Linked DNA regions of Noviherbaspirillum saxi. The protein of the gene in region 3 interacts with the protein of the main gene of each other region in a pairwise test. Links are inferred from orthologs where the notes say so. Each region holds a gene or a part of one and is shown on either strand. Other genes may lie near its edges.

Region 1 (5,492 bases), 660 kb from region 3 along the record:
GCCTTGCGGCAAATGCGAAGCCTGTACAGCCATCGATGCCGGCCGCTTTGTCGACTACATCGAAATGGATGCGGCCTCGAACCGTGGCGTTGATGAAATGGCGCAATTGCTGGAGCAGGCCGTCTACGCGCCATCGAATGCACGCTTCAAGGTTTACATGATCGACGAAGTTCACATGTTGACCAATCACGCATTCAATTCGATGCTCAAGACGCTGGAAGAACCGCCGGCGCACGTCAAGTTCATTCTGGCAACAACCGATCCACAAAAAATTCCCGTTACCGTGCTCTCGCGCTGCCTGCAGTTCAATCTCAAGCAGATGCCGCCAGGCCATATTGTCGGCCATCTCGAAAACATATTGGGACAAGAGAGTATAGAGTTTGATGCTCCCGCCCTGCGTCTGCTTGCACAAGGCGCGCATGGTTCGATGCGCGATGCGCTCTCGCTCACCGATCAGGCGATTGCCTATGCAGCCGGCAAGGTGACGTTGGGAGCGGTGCAGGGCATGCTCGGCGCGCTCGACCAGTCCTATCTGATCCGCATACTCGATGCGCTGGCGGCGCAGGACGGAACTGGCCTGCTTGCGGTCGCCGATGAAATGGCGGCTCGCAGCCTGTCGTACAACGTTGCCTTGCAGGATCTCGGCACGCTGCTGCACCGGCTCGCGTTGGCGCAAACCGTCCCGGCGGCATTGCCCGACGATGTGCCGGAGCGTGACGACGTGCTGCGTCTGTCCGGCTTGTTCGACGCGGAAGAAATACAACTGTTCTATCAAATCGCTGTGCATGGCCGCAATGAACTGAGTCTCGCGCCCGACGAATACGCCGGATTTTCGATGACGCTATTACGCATGCTGGCATTTCGTCCCGGCATGGGTGGTGCCGAGCGTGCCGCGCAGTCGCCGGCAGCGCCGGAACCAGCCCGTACCCTGAATTCTTCCCCCGCAACAGCAAGCCGCGCGCAAGCGCCGGCGCATGCCAGTGCAGCGGCCGCACAATCACAGCCGGCAAGACCGGCCGGCATGAGTCCGGCCCGCGCGGCACTGGAAGCGGCGCGCAATGGCGGCAGATCGCAGGCTGCTACGCCGCCGGCTGCGCGTCCTGCAAGCGCCGCGCCACCGCCATGGGACGATGAGGCTCCGCCCGCGCGCGATATGCCGTCGTTCGATTCACTTCCGGTCGCGACTCAAAAAAAAACTGAAGTACGCAGCGAGCCGCAGCGGCAGCCATTGATACAGTCGGATACCGCAGTGTTGGAAGAGCCGCCGATCATTGTCGTGCCGGAACTGCCGACGGCAAAGATGTCGCCACCTGTTTCGGCACCGATGCCGTCGCTCAATTGGGATGGCAACTGGCCGGCCCTAGCTGCGGCACTTCCCTTGCGCGGCGTGGTCCAGCAATTGGCGCAGCAGAGCGAGCTTTTGCAATGCGAAGACAACGGCGATGCGGTAATGATGCATGTGCGCATCCCGCTGGAAACACTGCGATCGGCCGGAGCCGTCGATAAACTGACAGCGGCCTTGTCCGAACATTTTGGAAAAGCCGTACGTGTCACTACCGAAATTGGCGCCGTTCAGCAGACCGCCAATGCGCAAGCAGTGGCCGAACGCGAAGCCCGGCAGCGCCAGGCGGAAGAGAGCATGCAGCGCGATCCTTTCGTGCAGACGCTGATGCGGGAATTCGGCGCGACGATCGTGCCAGGCTCGATCAAGCCTGTGTAACGCATACCGTTACCCATAACCAATGAACAACCAACGAGCAGGAGCAATATCATGATGAAGGGCCAACTGGCAGGGCTGATGAAGCAAGCCCAGCAAATGCAGGACAACATGAAGAAGATGCAGGACCAGCTTGCATTGATCGAGGTCGAGGGCCAGTCAGGCGCCGGCCTGGTCAAGGTGATCATGACCTGCAAGAACGATGTCAGGCGCGTCACGATCGATCCATCCCTGCTGGGGGATGACAAGGACATGCTGGAAGACCTGGTCGCAGCCGCTTTCAATGATGCGGTCCGCAAGGCCGAAGCGACATCCCAGGAAAAAATGTCCGGCATGACCGCGGGCTTGCCGCTGCCCCCGGGCTTCAAGATGCCGTTCTGACGGCGCATGCATGCAGGCGAGCACGTATCGACGCGCTGCGCCTGCAGCGCCGCAGGCGCATTGACCCTATCCAGTCGCGATGACAGAGAGTCCGAGTGAAATCGCCTTCCAGCCTTGAATTTTTGACCGAAGCCTTGCGCAGGCTGCCCGGCATCGGTCCGAAGTCCGCCCAGCGCATGGCTTACCACCTGATGCAGCACGACCGCGATGGTGCCGCCATGCTCGGCCGCGCCCTCTCGCAAGCGGTCGAACGCGTCCATCATTGTGCCCGCTGCAATACGTTCACCGAGAACGAATTGTGCGAAATGTGCATGGACCCGGAACGCGATGCCGCGCTGCTATGCGTGTGTGAAACGCCGGCCGATCAATTGATGATCGAGCAGACGCTGACTTACAAGGGATTGTATTTCGTGCTGATGGGACGACTCTCCCCACTCGACGGCATCGGCCCCAAGGACATTCATCTGGAAAAGCTGATCACGCGCGCCACCGACGGTGCGGTGAACGAAGTCGTGCTGGCTACCAACTTCACCAACGAAGGCGAAGCGACCGCGCACTACATCAGTGAAACGCTGAAGGCGCGCGGCCTGAAAGTCAGCCGCCTCGCGCGAGGCGTTCCGGTCGGCGGCGAACTGGAATATGTGGATGCGGGAACGATAGCGCGCGCCATGCTGGATCGTCGCACGACCTAGTGTAGTGTTTCACTCTTCTTGAGACATAAAAGTGCGTCTTTCACGCCGACTCTTCGTTGCACATCCTCGCAATAGCTCGCTATTGCTGCGGTGTGCGCCTCGATTCGCCGCGAAATCCATCACTTTTATCAGTCTCAATCTACGTGAAACACTACACTAGACGCTGGTCGGATTCAAACTCCAATCGCGCGAACGCGCACCTTAGCCTTCAGGGACATGACAACAAAAACATCCGTCGGCCCGCTTGCCGGCATCAAGGTACTCGAACTCGGCACGCTGATCGCCGGGCCCTTTTGTTCACGCATGCTTGCCGAATTCGGCGCCGATGTCATCAAGATCGAATCGCCCGACGGCGGCGACCCGATACGGCAATGGCGGGTGCTGAAAGATGGCACTTCCCTGTGGTGGTCGGTACAGTCACGCAACAAGAAAAGCGTGACACTGAACATGAAAGATCCGCGTGGCCAGGACATCGCCAGGCAGCTCGCGCTCGAAGCCGACATCATCATTGAAAACTACCGGCCTGGCGTGCTGGAAAAATGGAATCTCGGCTACGAGGATCTGAAGCAGCACAATCCGGCCACGATCATGGTGCGGTTGTCCGGATACGGCCAGACCGGACCGATGAAAGACTTGCCGGGATTCGGAGCGATCGGCGAATCCATGGGCGGCATGCGCTATGTGTCAGGCCATCCCGACCGGCCGCCGGTGCGCATCGGCATCTCTATCGGCGATTCCGTTGCAGCCTTGCATGGCGTGATCGGCGCGATGATGGCGCTGCGCCATCGCGACACCACCGGTGGACGCTGGAATGGCAAGACCGGAACTGACTGTATCGCCGGCCAGGGCCAGATGGTCGATGTCGCGCTGTATGAGGCGGTGTTCAACATGATGGAATCGCTGGTGCCGGAATACGATCATGCCGGCGTCGTGCGCGAACGCACCGGCGGCGCCTTGCCCGGCATCGTGCCGTCCAATACCTATACCACCGGCGATGGTGAAAACATCGTAATCGCCGGTAATGGAGACGCGATCTTCAAACGCCTAATGCTGGCAATCGGGCGACAGGACATGGCCGACGATCCTCAGCTTGCTCGCAACGACGGCCGCGTGCCGCGCACTGCCGAAATCGATGGCGCGATCCAGCAATGGTGTGCGACGCAAACCATTGATCAGGCCCTCGCGGTGCTGAAGGCCGCCGACGTCCCTGTCGGCAAGATCTATTCGGTGCGCGACATGATGAGCGACCCGCAATTCCTTGCACGCCGCATGTTCGAACAGCATGCGTTCGCGGACGGCACGCCGATCAAGCTTCCAGCCATCACACCCAAGCTGTCGGTAACGCCCGGTGAGACAAAATGGCTGGGTCCGCAACTCGGCGAGCACAATACTGAAGTCTTGCGCGCACTGGGTTATGATGACGAGCAGATCGCGCAGTTGGCGCGTGACCGCGTTATCTAGTCAGAACCCCCTGCAAGGACGCGTTGAGCGCCTGCAGAGCCCAACGAATAACAAGTCGGAGACAGCATGAACAAGACTTTCTGGAAGCAGTTCGCGATTGCGCTTGCACTTTTTCTCGCCGGTTATTTCACCTTCAACGGCAAGCTGTTTGCCCAGACACTGGAAAAGCCGAAAGTCTCGATCGCGGTGGGCGGCAAGAACCTGTTCTACTACCTTCCGTTGACAGTTGCCGAGCAACTCGGCTATTTCAAGGATGAAGGCCTGCAGGTTGAAATCAGCGATTTCGCCGGCGGCGCCAAGGCTTTGCAGGCACTGGTCGGCGGCAGCGCCGACGTGGTGTCGGGCGCATACGAACACACGATCAACATGCAGGCCAAGGGCCAATCCATCACCGCTTTCGTGTTGCAGGGCAGGGCGCCGCAGATCGTGCTGGCGGTCTCGAACAAGACCATGCCCAATTACAAAAGCATCGCCGACCTCAAGGGCAAGAAAATCGGCGTCACCGCGCCGGGTTCATCGACCAACATGATGGCCAATTTCGTGCTCGCCAAGGGCGGGCTCAAGCCGACCGATGTCTCCTTCATCGGCGTTGGCACATCGGCCGGCGCGCTGGCGGCGATGCGCTCCGGGCAGATCGATGCGATCGCCAACCTGGACCCGGTTGTCACCATGCTGCAGCAAAAGAATGACGTCAGGGTCATCGCCGATACGCGTACGCTGAAGGACACCAACGACGTCTTCGGCGGCCCAATGCCGGCCGCCACGCTGTACACCACCGATGCCTTCCTCAAAAAGAATCCGAATACCGCACAGGCGCTGACCAATGCGATGGTCCGTGCATTGAAATGGCTGCAAAAGGCCGGTCCATCCGACATCATCAAGGTGGTTCCGGAAAGCTACCTGCTGGGCGACCGCGCGCTGTATATCGATGCCTTCATGAAGGTGCGTGAAGCGATTTCGCCGGATGGCATGATCCCCGATGCCGGACCGAAGACCGCATTGAAGACGCTGCAGGCGTTCGACCCGGAACTCGCCAGCAAGAACATCGACTTGGCCAAGACCTACACCAATGAACTGGTGAAGAAGGCAAACGCGAAGTACAAGTAAACCAAGCAAGGCCGCGCCGGCGGCCCGCCCGCCGTAGGGCGCAGAATCATGCCGATGCCTGCAGCAGGCAGGCATGCCACTTCACGACACCAGCAACGATGACACCTGCGCTTGCCCTCGACAGCATTACCTGC
Region 2 (5,412 bases), 1.5 Mb from region 3 along the record:
TCAAGACCCAACATATCGGCGTAGTCACTGGTCAGATCGGCCAGTATTTCTTCTATATCTCCGTTGTCGGAAGTCAGTGCATCGGCACAGCGCGATGATACGGTCGCAATCGCAGCAAGCCAGTCCTTATGGTCCAGCGGCTCTCCGATCGGCTTGGGCGGCATGTCTTGCAGGGTATCCACTACTGCAGCAGGCAAGCCCCAATGCTGAGCCGCGTGCCGGCCGATATCGTCGAACCGCAATCCGAGAATTTCGCGTGCCGCTTCATTCTCATCGGCCCCAGTGCGAACGCTATACTCCTGCACCAGGTGCCAGCGATCCGACAGATAGAAAGTCGCCATCATGCGGCCGAGCGAATGCAGCATCGAGCAGACCACGGCTTCTTCCGCATCGCGTGTATTCGCGGACGACGCCATCTGTCGCGCGATGTGCCCTGCCAGCACCGACTTTTCCATCTCGACGCGTGCATTTGCCGATTCGGACGAAGCGGCGGACAAGCCGTCGACCAGCTTCAATCCGAGCGCAAGATGGCCGATCGCCTCGGTGCCCAGCACGATGACGGCTTTGGAAACGGTATTGATACCCTGCCCGAACACCGAATACATCGCGCTATTGGCCAAACGCAATACCTTTTGCGTAAGCGCCGGATCCTGCAGCACGGTGCGGGTCATATTGAACTCGCGATCGTCATCGCCGCGCATGGCGCCGATGATGGCGCTGACCACCTTGGAAAAACCGGGCAGATCGCCGCGCTGGCGCACGCGCGACCAAAGCAGTTCCATGGTTTTTTCCGCACTGACCGGGCCGGTATTTGAAAAGGCATGCATGCAGTCGGTCTCGCTCTACTCTATTGTGCAGCGGTTAGCGCAGGACTTGCCTGCTCGGCCTTGAGCAAGGCAATGATTTCATCGGGCACCAGGGGACGCCCTGTGTGGTATCCCTGGATCAGGCCGCAGCCGTGCGCGGCGAGAAAATCGAGCTGTTCCTGGTTTTCGACGCCTTCGGCAACGGTGTTCAGATTCAGATGGCTGGCAAGGCTGAGCACGACATTGCAAATGGCCACGTCCTTGACAGAGCTGGGCAAATCCTTGATGAATGCGCGATCGATCTTGAGCGTGGCGATCGGGAAGCGTTTGAGGTAGGCGAGCGATGAATATCCGGTTCCAAAGTCGTCAATCGCGATGCGCACATTACGCGATGTCATCGCGGTCAGCAGGGCTTCGGCATGCTCCGGGTCGGACATCAGGATTCCTTCGGTAATTTCGAGCAGCAGCTGCTCACCGCTCAATCCGGAAAGCTGCATCGCCTCGTCCATGATGTCGAGGAATTGATCGTTGCGGAACTGGCGCGGACTGACGTTGACCGACACATACAATGGCCGCCGCGCGACTTCTTCGAAGCGCCTGATCTGCACGCATGCCGCCTTCAGCGCCCATGCGCCCAGCAGGTTGATCAAGCCATTGCTTTCCGCCATCGGGATGAACTGGGCCGGCGACACCAAACCTTGTCCCGGACGACTCCAGCGCATCAAGGCTTCGAAGCCCATGATCTGACGGCTGCGCGCATCGACGATGGGCTGGTAATGCAGCAGGAATTCGCCATCGCGCACGGCCTGGAACATCGCCGCTTCCATCGACACATCGTGTTCCGGCTGCGTGAATTTCTCGTGGTTATAAACCACGCAGCGCGCCTTGCCGGTTTCCTTGGCACGGTACATCGCGGTGTCGGCATGGGCCAGTAATTTGACTTCACTATCGCCGTGCTCGGGAAAGACGGCTGCGCCGATCGAGGTGCCGACGTACAGCGTGTGCCCCTGGATCTCGAACGGCAGCTGCATTGTTGAAATCATGCGGCGTCCAATGATCTGGATTTCTGCCTCGGAGACCGCGCCGGGCAGGACCGCGACAAATTCGTCGCCACCGACACGCGCCAGCGTATCGACATCGCGCAGTGTCTCGGACAGTCTCATTGCGGCAACGCGCAGCAAGGCGTCGCCAACAGGATGGCCCAGCGCATCGTTGACCTTCTTGAAACCGTCCAGATCCAGCGCGACAACGGAAAAGCCGCGGCCAGTGCGGCGCGACTGTGCGATCGCCATGCGGATCCGGTCCGACAGCAGCGAACGATTGGGTAAACCGGTCAACGCATCATGCGTAGCCATGTGGCGCAATCGTTCTTCTGTGGCTTGCTGGCCGGAGATGTCGCGGCCGACGGCCAGCAATTCCTGCTCTCCCGGTCCAGCTTCATAGGCCATGACTTGCAGCTCGATCCACAGCGCGTTACCCAGGGTCTTGATGCGCACATTGGTCTTGCTGGGCTGGCTGGAACCCGCCGCTTGTGCAATCACGGCATCGATGGCCGGGCGGTCGACAGCAAGCACGAAAGCGTTCAAGACCTGCCCTACCAGTTTTTCACCGGGACAGATAAGTTCGGTCGCGCGCCTGCTTGCGTAAATGATGGTCCCGTGTACGCTTAACCGGAATACCGCATCGCCGGCAGCCTCCATGAGGCTGTCCAACTGCGTTTTTGCAGTAGTTTCAGTCCGGTCTTGACGAGTGGAAAACATTGTCAGAAGCTTATCTCAGATAAAGGCTCGGCTGTGGGCAAGGTTTTTCGGCCGACAAAGCCGCCGCTCCGCCAGCGACTTCAGGCATCTTAGCAAATTGTAGTAGGGAAATTAACGCTTGATCCAAATGTTAGAGAAGAAAATGCAGAAAAAGAATCAAAGCCATGATTTTTCAACAAAAAAGCCCCGAGGTCAGACTTCGGGGCTTTCTTTATTTGCGAGGTTTGCGGCAAAAATCAGAACGGGATATCGTCATCCATGTCGCTGAAGTTCGGCGCCGGGCGCGATGCGCCGCGCGCGGCTCCGCCGCCGCCTGCGCCCGCGCCTGCACCGGCGGAACTCTGGCGCGGCGCCGGGGCGCTGCTGCCGTAATCGTCATCCATCGGTGCGCCGGCACCGCCGCCCATTCCCTGGCGGCTTCCCAGCATCTGCATCGTGTCGGCGATGATTTCAGTCGTATAGCGCTCCACGCCATCCTTGTCGGTCCATTTGCGTGTTTGCAAACGGCCTTCGACATAAATCTGCGAGCCTTTTTTCAGGTACTGGCCGGCGATTTCCGCGAGCTTGCGGTAAAACGTGATCCGGTGCCATTCGGTGAGTTCCTTCTTTTCGCCGGAGTTCTTGTCTTTCCAGCTTTCGGTGGTCGCAACCGCAATATTGGTGACGGCGTCGCCGTTCGGCATGTAACGCGTTTCCGGATCGCGTCCCAGATTGCCGACGATGATGACCTTGTTGACCGATGCCATAAATTTCTCCTCAAGCTGACTCAATAGTGATCGTGGTGCCACAACGGCGATGCGCAGGCGGTGCTTGGCGCATCAGGCTGCCGCGACAGCCGCCGCCCTCCGCGGCAGGTTCTTCATGCTGGTGGCAATTATAAGCCAGACAACTGTCAGCGCCGCGCCAAGTACGAACACGGAAGACGGTCCGGCATGCTGCTTCAACCATCCGCCGAGCGCGCCGCCGCAAAACAGTCCGAGCGCCTGCAGCGTGTTGTATACGCCAAGCGCCGATCCCTTGGCCGCCGGCGGCGCGATGCGCGACACCAGAGACGGCTGACAGGCTTCAAGGATATTGAACGAAACGAAGAAGGCAAGCAAGAGCAAGACCAGTACCGACCAGTGCATCGCCGGCTGCGCCATGAACAGCCACAGGCCAAGCTGGACCAGGAGCATCAGGGCAATGGCACCGACGAACACCTGTTTCATCATGCCGCGCCGTTCGCCGGCAAACACTGGCGGCAGCATCAGGGCGAACGAGGCAAGCACCACCGGCAGGTAGACTTTCCAGTGGGCGGCAATCGGCAAGCCGGCGTAATCGACCAGTGCGGCGGGCACGACGACAAACATGGCCATCTGCGTCACATGCAGCGCGAATACGCCGTAATTGAGCCGCATCAGTTCGCCGTTGGCGAGTATCCGTGAGAACGGTACGCGTTCCACGATTTTTAACTTCGGGGCCGGCGGAACGATATAGATCACGATGCCGATCGCGAGCACCGACAGGATGCCGGTCAACGCAAACAGTCCGCCCATGCCGATCAAGTCATACATGACCGGGGCGGCGATCAGTGAAACGGCAAACGTCAGGCCAATCGATCCGCCCACCATCGCCATCGCCTTGGTGCGATGCTCATCCCGCGTCGTATCGGCGATGAAGGCGGTCACGGCAGCCGAAATCGCGCCTGCCCCCTGGATTGCACGACCGACAATGACCCATGCCAGCGTGGTCGAGGCAGCAGCGATAAACGAGCCAATCGCAAACAAGACCAGCCCGATGATGATGATGCGCTTGCGTCCGTATTTATCGGATGCCGCGCCAAACGGAATCTGGCCGAAAGACTGGGTCAGGCCGTAAATACCCATTGCCACTCCGACCATGGTCGCGCTGTCACCGCCCGGCAGGGTTTTGGCATGCACCGCAAAGACGGGCAGGATCAGGAACATGCCCAGCATGCGCAACGCGAAAATCGACGCCAATGACAGACTGGCACGAATTTCGTTAGAGGACATGCGGGTGCCGAGATCATCGGCGGAAGTGGTGGCTGATATGGTGCTCACGGCGGGGGATCCAGAGGATACGGCGGACTTTAAAACCCGTTATAGTATCAGGTTGACCCGTACAAAGCGCCGAAATGGCCGCACGTTGAAAGCAGTTCATGGAAGAAATAAGAATTCGCGGTGCCCGCACCCACAACCTGAAGAACATCAATCTCGAATTACCCCGCAATCAGCTGATTGTGATCACCGGCCTGTCCGGATCGGGTAAATCCTCGCTGGCGTTCGACACGCTGTATGCGGAAGGCCAGCGCCGCTACGTGGAATCGCTGTCGGCGTATGCGCGCCAATTCCTGCAGCTGATGGAAAAGCCCGATGTCGACTTGATCGAAGGCTTGTCGCCGGCAATCTCGATCGAGCAGAAAGCGACTTCGCACAATCCCCGTTCGACGGTCGGTACCGTGACTGAAATCCACGATTACCTGCGCCTGCTGTACGCGCGAGTCGGCACACCTTATTGCCCTGACCACCCGGAAAATGCGTTGGCCGCGCAATCGGTGTCGCAAATGGTCGATGCGGTTCTCGCCATGCCGGAAGACACCAAGCTGATGATCCTGGCGCCGGTCGTGGCCAATCGCAAGGGCGAGCATGTCGATCTGTTTGAAGCGATGCAGGCACAGGGCTTCGTGCGCTTTCGTATCCAGAGCGGCACCCATACCGCCAGGATCTATGAAATCGACGACCTGCCGAAGCTGAAAAAAACCGAAAAGCACACCATCGACGTCGTGATCGACCGCATCAAGGTCAAGGCCGATGTCAAGCAGCGTCTGGCAGAAAGCTTCGAAACCG
Region 3 (5,383 bases):
CCCGTTTCGTTCCATAAAATCCTTCAATGCACCATGCAATACTGCAACTGGTTTTCCACTGGGGTCGTTCAATGTCTGCATGGAACGCCAGGTCATGGGCATGCGCATGCCCAGTCCGATTGCCTTGGAAAACGCTTCCTTGGCCGCAAACCGGGTTGCCAGAAATCGAAGCCCTCTTGCCTCGACTTTTGCCTTGCGCCGATGATATTTTTCCAGTTCTTCGACACCTAGAATCTTTTCCGCGAAGCGCTCGCCGTTGCGCTGCAACGCCGCCTCGATGCGCGAGATCTGGATGATATCGGTGCCGACGCCGTAAATCATTTTTTATGAATGCCGAGGCGAGCCGCCGTCATGACCGCCTTCATTTCCTTGATCGCGTTTTGCCAGCCGATAAACACGGCTTGTGCCACGATCGCATGCCCGATATTGAGCTCGACAATCTCGGGAATCGCGGCAATGGGCTGCACATTGGTATAGTGAAGTCCGTGCCCGGCGTTAACCTTCAGCCCATGACGTACGCCCTCCAACACGGCTTGCTGTACGCGTTCAAGTTCACGCTGGATTTCCGCCTCGGTATCCGCTTCGGCGTAGCGGCCGGTATGAATTTCAATGACCGGAGCGCCGCACTCGGAGGCTGCCTTGATCTGCACCGGGTCCGGGTCGATAAACAGGCTGACACGGATGCCTTCGCGCTGCAACTGACGAACCGCAGCCTGGACTTCGGCAAAATACTTTGCGACATCGAGCCCGCCTTCGGTGGTGACTTCGTTGCGGCGCTCCGGCACCAGACAGGCGTCCTGCGGCTTGATGCGGCACGCGAAGTCGAGCATTTCGGCAGTCACCGCCGATTCGAGATTCATGCGTGTCCGCAACTGCGGGCGGATCGCTTCCACGTCTGCATCGCGGATATGCCGGCGGTCTTCGCGCAGGTGCAAGGTAATGCAGTCCGCTCCCGATTCCTCGGCGAGCAGCGCCGCCTGTACCGGGTCTGGATAAACCGTCCCTCGCGCATTCCGAAGGGTGGCGACATGGTCGATATTGACACCAAGGTCAATGACCGGCTTGTGGGGATGTAAGAGGCTCATGGCAGAAGATGGGGCTATAACTGCGTCAAATCTATCAGAATTTGGCGTGTGTTGAGCGGCGTGCCGCCAAGGTGATGCGCAAGCAGGAAACGCATCAGGAACTTGCTCTGCAATTGTGTCGTCGCGTCGGTATAGTCTTCCCGCTCCATATCAAGGAGCGTCTTGCCCGAAACGCGCGGCGAATTGTCCGATGCATGTGCAGGACGCGGACCGCGCTCCGGATCGACAACATAGGTTTCATCGGAAATAACCGGCTGGCCCGATACCGAATCCATACTCAGTGTGCCGGCAACGCCGGTTTCCTTCAATAGTGCGCGTTCGAATTTGCGCAGTACGATGGGCGCGGGCTCATCATGGGCAAGCTGATTGAGCGTTGCCACGTAATGGTCAAACAATCCGGGATGAGGATCGTCGCGGGCGAGCAGCTTGACCAGTAATTCGTTCAGATAAAAGCCGCAAAGCAATGCGGCCTTTTCCAAAGGCAACAGGCCTCCTATCCATTCCGCATCGGTCAAGGTTCTGATTTCCGCCTTGCCGGTCCAGCCGACCGACAATGGCTGAAAAGTCTGAAGCACTCCGCGCAGTTTGGAATGCGGCCGCTTGGCACCTTTGGCGACCAGGGCAACACGACCGTAATCGCGAGAAAACACGTCGACGATCAGACTGGTTTCCTTGTAGGGATAACTGTGAAGGACGAAGGCCGGCTGCGCACTGATTCTTGTTTCCCTCTCCGGACTTTTAGCGCGCCGATCGGTAGCGCCGCGTCGGCGGCCATCGCCGGACGCCTGAGATTTAGGGGTATTTTCCTGGCCCAATGATCTTTCCAACGCAGCAGGGTCTGCGTCAGATTGTGTGTCGTCGTTGGCAAGGGGGAAGGACATTGGCAGTCGGGAGCGACTCAGTCGAAAGACAACAATCTGAACGCGTACTACTCGTAGCCGTAGGCGCGCAATCCGGCTTCATTATCTGCCCAGCCGGATTTGACCTTGACCCAGATTTCCAGATACACGGGCCCACCGAACAGCTTTTCCATATCGAGCCGTGCTTGCGTGGAGATTTCCTTCAGTTTCGCTCCCTTTTGACCGATGACCATTGCCTTGTGCCCATCGCGTTCGACAAGGATCGCTGCAAATACGCGGCGCAGGTTGCCTTCTTCTTCGAATTTCTCGATGACAACCGTGCTGGTATAGGGCAATTCCTCGCCAACGAAGCGAAAGACTTTTTCGCGAATGATTTCGGCGGCCAGGAATTTTTCACTACGATCTGTAATGTCATCCTCGCCGAACATCGGAGGGTTTACAGGAAGGTATTTTTCGATTTCCTTTTCCAGCGCGTCGAGCTGGAACCGCTGCTTTGCCGATACCGGGACAATTGCAGTGAAATCGCGCTCGCTGGCAACCTGCTGCGCGAACGGCATCATCACTGCCTTGTCCTTGATCCGATCCGACTTGTTGATGACAAGTATGCACGGGACATTTTTCGGGATTAGGCCAAGTACCTGTTTGTCAGGCTGTCCAAAGATGCCAGCCTCGATGATGAAAAGGATGACGTCAGCGGCAGTCAGTGTATTGGTGACTGTCCTGTTAAGGGTTTTATTCAGGGCATTTGCGTGACGTGTCTGAAAGCCGGGCGTGTCGACATACACGAATTGCGCGGATTCCCTAGTCTGTATGCCTGTGATGCGATGACGTGTGGTTTGCGCCTTGCGCGAGGTAATACTGACCTTGGCGCCGATAAGCGCATTCATCAAGGTCGATTTACCGACGTTGGGGCGACCGACAATCGCGATATACCCGCAGCGGAAATCAGGAGAAGCGTCAGGAGGTGTCATGCAGTTTTCGTTTCAGGCGATGCCGTGTTTGATGCGAGTTTGGCGCCACCTTGCGGTTGTACGGATTCGCTCTCGGGTGAAGCCGCGCCCGCTTTTGCGTCCGCCTTTGCATCGGTTTTGAGGTCCAGCCGGGTCTGTCTTGCGTCCGGCTTTGAATCCGGTACAGAGTCAGCCTTGCCATCCGCCTTGGCCGAGGTTTTCGCCGGCTTTTTTACCTCTTCTCCAATGGGCGCATCAGGTTGGATCGTGGCGATTCCGGCCAGTTTCAGCTGCGAGGCGCGCGGGCGGGTCTTGCGACCCGACGCAGTCGTTTTTACCAGCGCATTCTGTACGGCTTCCAGCGCCAGTTTGGCAGCAGCCTGTTCGCCGGCCCTGCGGCTGCCTCCGGTACCAAATACCTGAATATCCAGTTTCGGTACCAGACATTCAATTTCGAATTCCTGGTTATGCGCGGCACCGTGAGTAGCGACAACATTGTATTGAGGCAAGGCCAGCTTTTTACCCTGCAGGTATTCCTGCAACAGAGTCTTTGCATCCTTGCCCAGGGTCTTTGGATCTACTGTATCGAGTATGGGAATGTAGAGCGAGCGTATGACATCGCGCGCTGCATTGAAGCCGGCGTCCAGGAATATCGCCCCAAACAGGGCTTCAAGCGTATCCGCCAGAATCGATGGACGGCGAAAGCCTCCCGATTTCAGCTCACCTTCGCCGAGCCGCAGGAACTGCGACAATTCAAGACGCTGGGCAATCTCGTATAACGACTGTTGCTTGACCAGGTTGGCGCGCAAGCGTGATAAATCACCCTCGTCGATCTTGTTATAACGTTCGAACAACAACGAAGCCACGACACAGTTCAGGACCGAGTCCCCAAGGAACTCAAGCCGCTCGTTATGCACGCTGCTGTGGCTGCGATGGGTCAAGGCTTGCTGCAAGAGTGCAGCATCCTTGAACAAATGGCCCAGCCGGTCTTGCAATAACTTAAAATCCATCTCGCTTCGTCGCCTAGTTCCTTTTACTGCGCAGGTTTTATAGCCGCTGTCTTGCCGGTTGTCGCTACATAATCGAGGACCAAACTTGCCGGGCCAACCAGCGGGATGCGCTTTTCATACGCAACACTTACTTCTAAACCTTCACCGGTCTTGATGATTTCAAGATCCTTACCGCTGACCGACTCGACATAATTAGTCGTACGTTGCTTATCGAATGAATCCTGAATCTCTTTTGCGGTTGTTCCAGCATTCTTGGCGTTGACGATCGCTTTTTTGATCGCAACGTACTCCATCACAGTCGGGACAAGCTTCAAACCGAGTACCGCGAGCAGAGCCACAATAACAATGACGAAAAGAAATCCCACCAACGATAAGCCGCTCGCTTTCGCGCGTACCTTCATCCCAACTCCCCCTGAGTTCTAATAATTATTGAAAACTGCCAATACGACGAATATTGCCGAAATTCATCCAAACGAAAAATGCCTTTCCGACAATATTTTCATCTGGAACGAAACCCCAATAACGGCTATCGAGGCTGTTATCCCGATTATCACCCATCATGAAATAATGTCCAGCAGGTACGGTACAGGTAAAGCCTTCGAGGTTATATGTACAACGTTCATGCATGGGAAATGGATCCGGATTTTGCACATAAGCAGGAGCACGTTCGTCATTAAGTATCTTATGTTGCATTCCAGTTAAGTTTTCCGCGTACTGCTTCGAGTAACTTAAATGTTCTTCGTCCAGATAGTCCGATAGTGACTGATAAGAAATTTCTTTACCATTCACAGTTAACCGCTTGTTTTTATACGTGATTTTATCACCAGGCACGCCTACTACGCGTTTGATGTAATCAAGCGACGGGTCCTTGGGAAATTTGAACACCATCACGTCTCCGCGCTGGGGGTCATTGATGTCTATGATTTTTTTGTTAATAACAGGCAGCCGGATCCCGTACGTGAACTTGTTTACCAAGATGAGATCGCCGATCACAAGGGTCGGGACCATCGAGCTTGATGGAATCTTGAACGGCTCGTACAGAAAGGAACGCAGGAAAAACACCAGGGCAATCACCGGGAAAAAGCTGCCCGAATATTCGATCCATGTCGGCTGCCTGAGAATCTCAGCTTCCAGCCTGGATCGACCGCTGTCGTCGGCCTTGACCCCGTCGGCGCGCAGTCGAGCATGGCGTGCATCGAATTCCGCAAGCGCCTGATCGGCCTTTACACGACGAAGCCTGGAAAAATGAAAGACATCCAGAAACCAAATGATGCCGGTAGCGATAGTCAGGATGAAAAGGATTAACGCGAAATTGCCGAGAATCGCTTGCAGACTCATTTATCTTCCACTTGTAAAATCGCCAGGAATGCCTCTTGCGGCACCTCAACCGAGCCAACCTGCTTCATACGCTTCTTGCCGGCCTTTTGCTTTTCGAGCAGTTTGCGCTTACGCGAAATGTCACCGCCGTAGCATTTCGC

Evidence for each region.
Region 1: the proteins of recO (region 3) and recR interact in binary tests that used the Escherichia coli proteins (3 or more experiments, as listed by UniProt). The link is inferred for Noviherbaspirillum saxi from one-to-one orthologs.
Region 2: the proteins of recO (region 3) and ssb interact in binary tests that used the Escherichia coli proteins (3 or more experiments, as listed by UniProt). The link is inferred for Noviherbaspirillum saxi from one-to-one orthologs.

The regions. Positions count from the first base shown.
Region 1 is NZ_QYUO01000001.1:2,294,295-2,299,786, reverse strand. The notes cover bases 1,001-3,991. They hold recR (recombination mediator RecR), read left to right. Parts: upstream 1,001-2,193; coding sequence 2,194-2,790; downstream 2,791-3,991. Other genes in these bases: D3871_RS10675 (CaiB/BaiF CoA transferase family protein), read left to right, coding at 3,007-3,991; D3871_RS10685 (YbaB/EbfC family nucleoid-associated protein), read left to right, coding at 1,772-2,098; dnaX (DNA polymerase III subunit gamma/tau), read left to right, coding at 1,001-1,720. Also shown: more of dnaX, read left to right, coding at 1-1,000; more of D3871_RS10675, read left to right, coding at 3,992-4,251; D3871_RS10670 (ABC transporter substrate-binding protein), read left to right, coding at 4,318-5,358; D3871_RS10665 (ABC transporter ATP-binding protein), read left to right, coding at 5,457-5,492. UniProt on the Escherichia coli protein: May play a role in DNA repair. It seems to be involved in an RecBC-independent recombinational process of DNA repair. It may act with RecF and RecO.
Region 2 is NZ_QYUO01000001.1:3,175,540-3,180,951, forward strand. What follows is about bases 1,558-4,468. They hold ssb (single-stranded DNA-binding protein), read right to left. Parts: upstream 3,313-4,468; coding sequence 2,803-3,312; downstream 1,558-2,802. Other genes in these bases: D3871_RS15020 (putative bifunctional diguanylate cyclase/phosphodiesterase), read right to left, coding at 1,558-2,566; D3871_RS15030 (MFS transporter), read right to left, coding at 3,385-4,468. Outside these bases: D3871_RS15015 (HDOD domain-containing protein), read right to left, coding at 1-782; more of D3871_RS15020, read right to left, coding at 848-1,557; more of D3871_RS15030, read right to left, coding at 4,469-4,578; excinuclease ABC subunit UvrA, read left to right, coding at 4,725-5,412. UniProt on the Escherichia coli protein: Plays an important role in DNA replication, recombination and repair. Binds to ssDNA and to an array of partner proteins to recruit them to their sites of action during DNA metabolism. Acts as a sliding platform that migrates on DNA via reptation.
Region 3 is NZ_QYUO01000001.1:1,628,443-1,633,825, reverse strand. The notes cover bases 1-2,882. They hold recO (DNA repair protein RecO), read right to left. Parts: upstream 1,901-2,882; coding sequence 1,100-1,900; downstream 1-1,099. Other genes in these bases: era (GTPase Era), read right to left, coding at 2,014-2,882; pdxJ (pyridoxine 5'-phosphate synthase), read right to left, coding at 318-1,085; acpS (holo-ACP synthase), read right to left, coding at 1-321. Also shown: more of era, read right to left, coding at 2,883-2,916; rnc (ribonuclease III), read right to left, coding at 2,913-3,905; D3871_RS07670 (DUF4845 domain-containing protein), read right to left, coding at 3,929-4,306; lepB (signal peptidase I), read right to left, coding at 4,332-5,243; lepA (translation elongation factor 4), read right to left, coding at 5,240-5,383. UniProt on the Escherichia coli protein: Involved in DNA repair and RecF pathway recombination.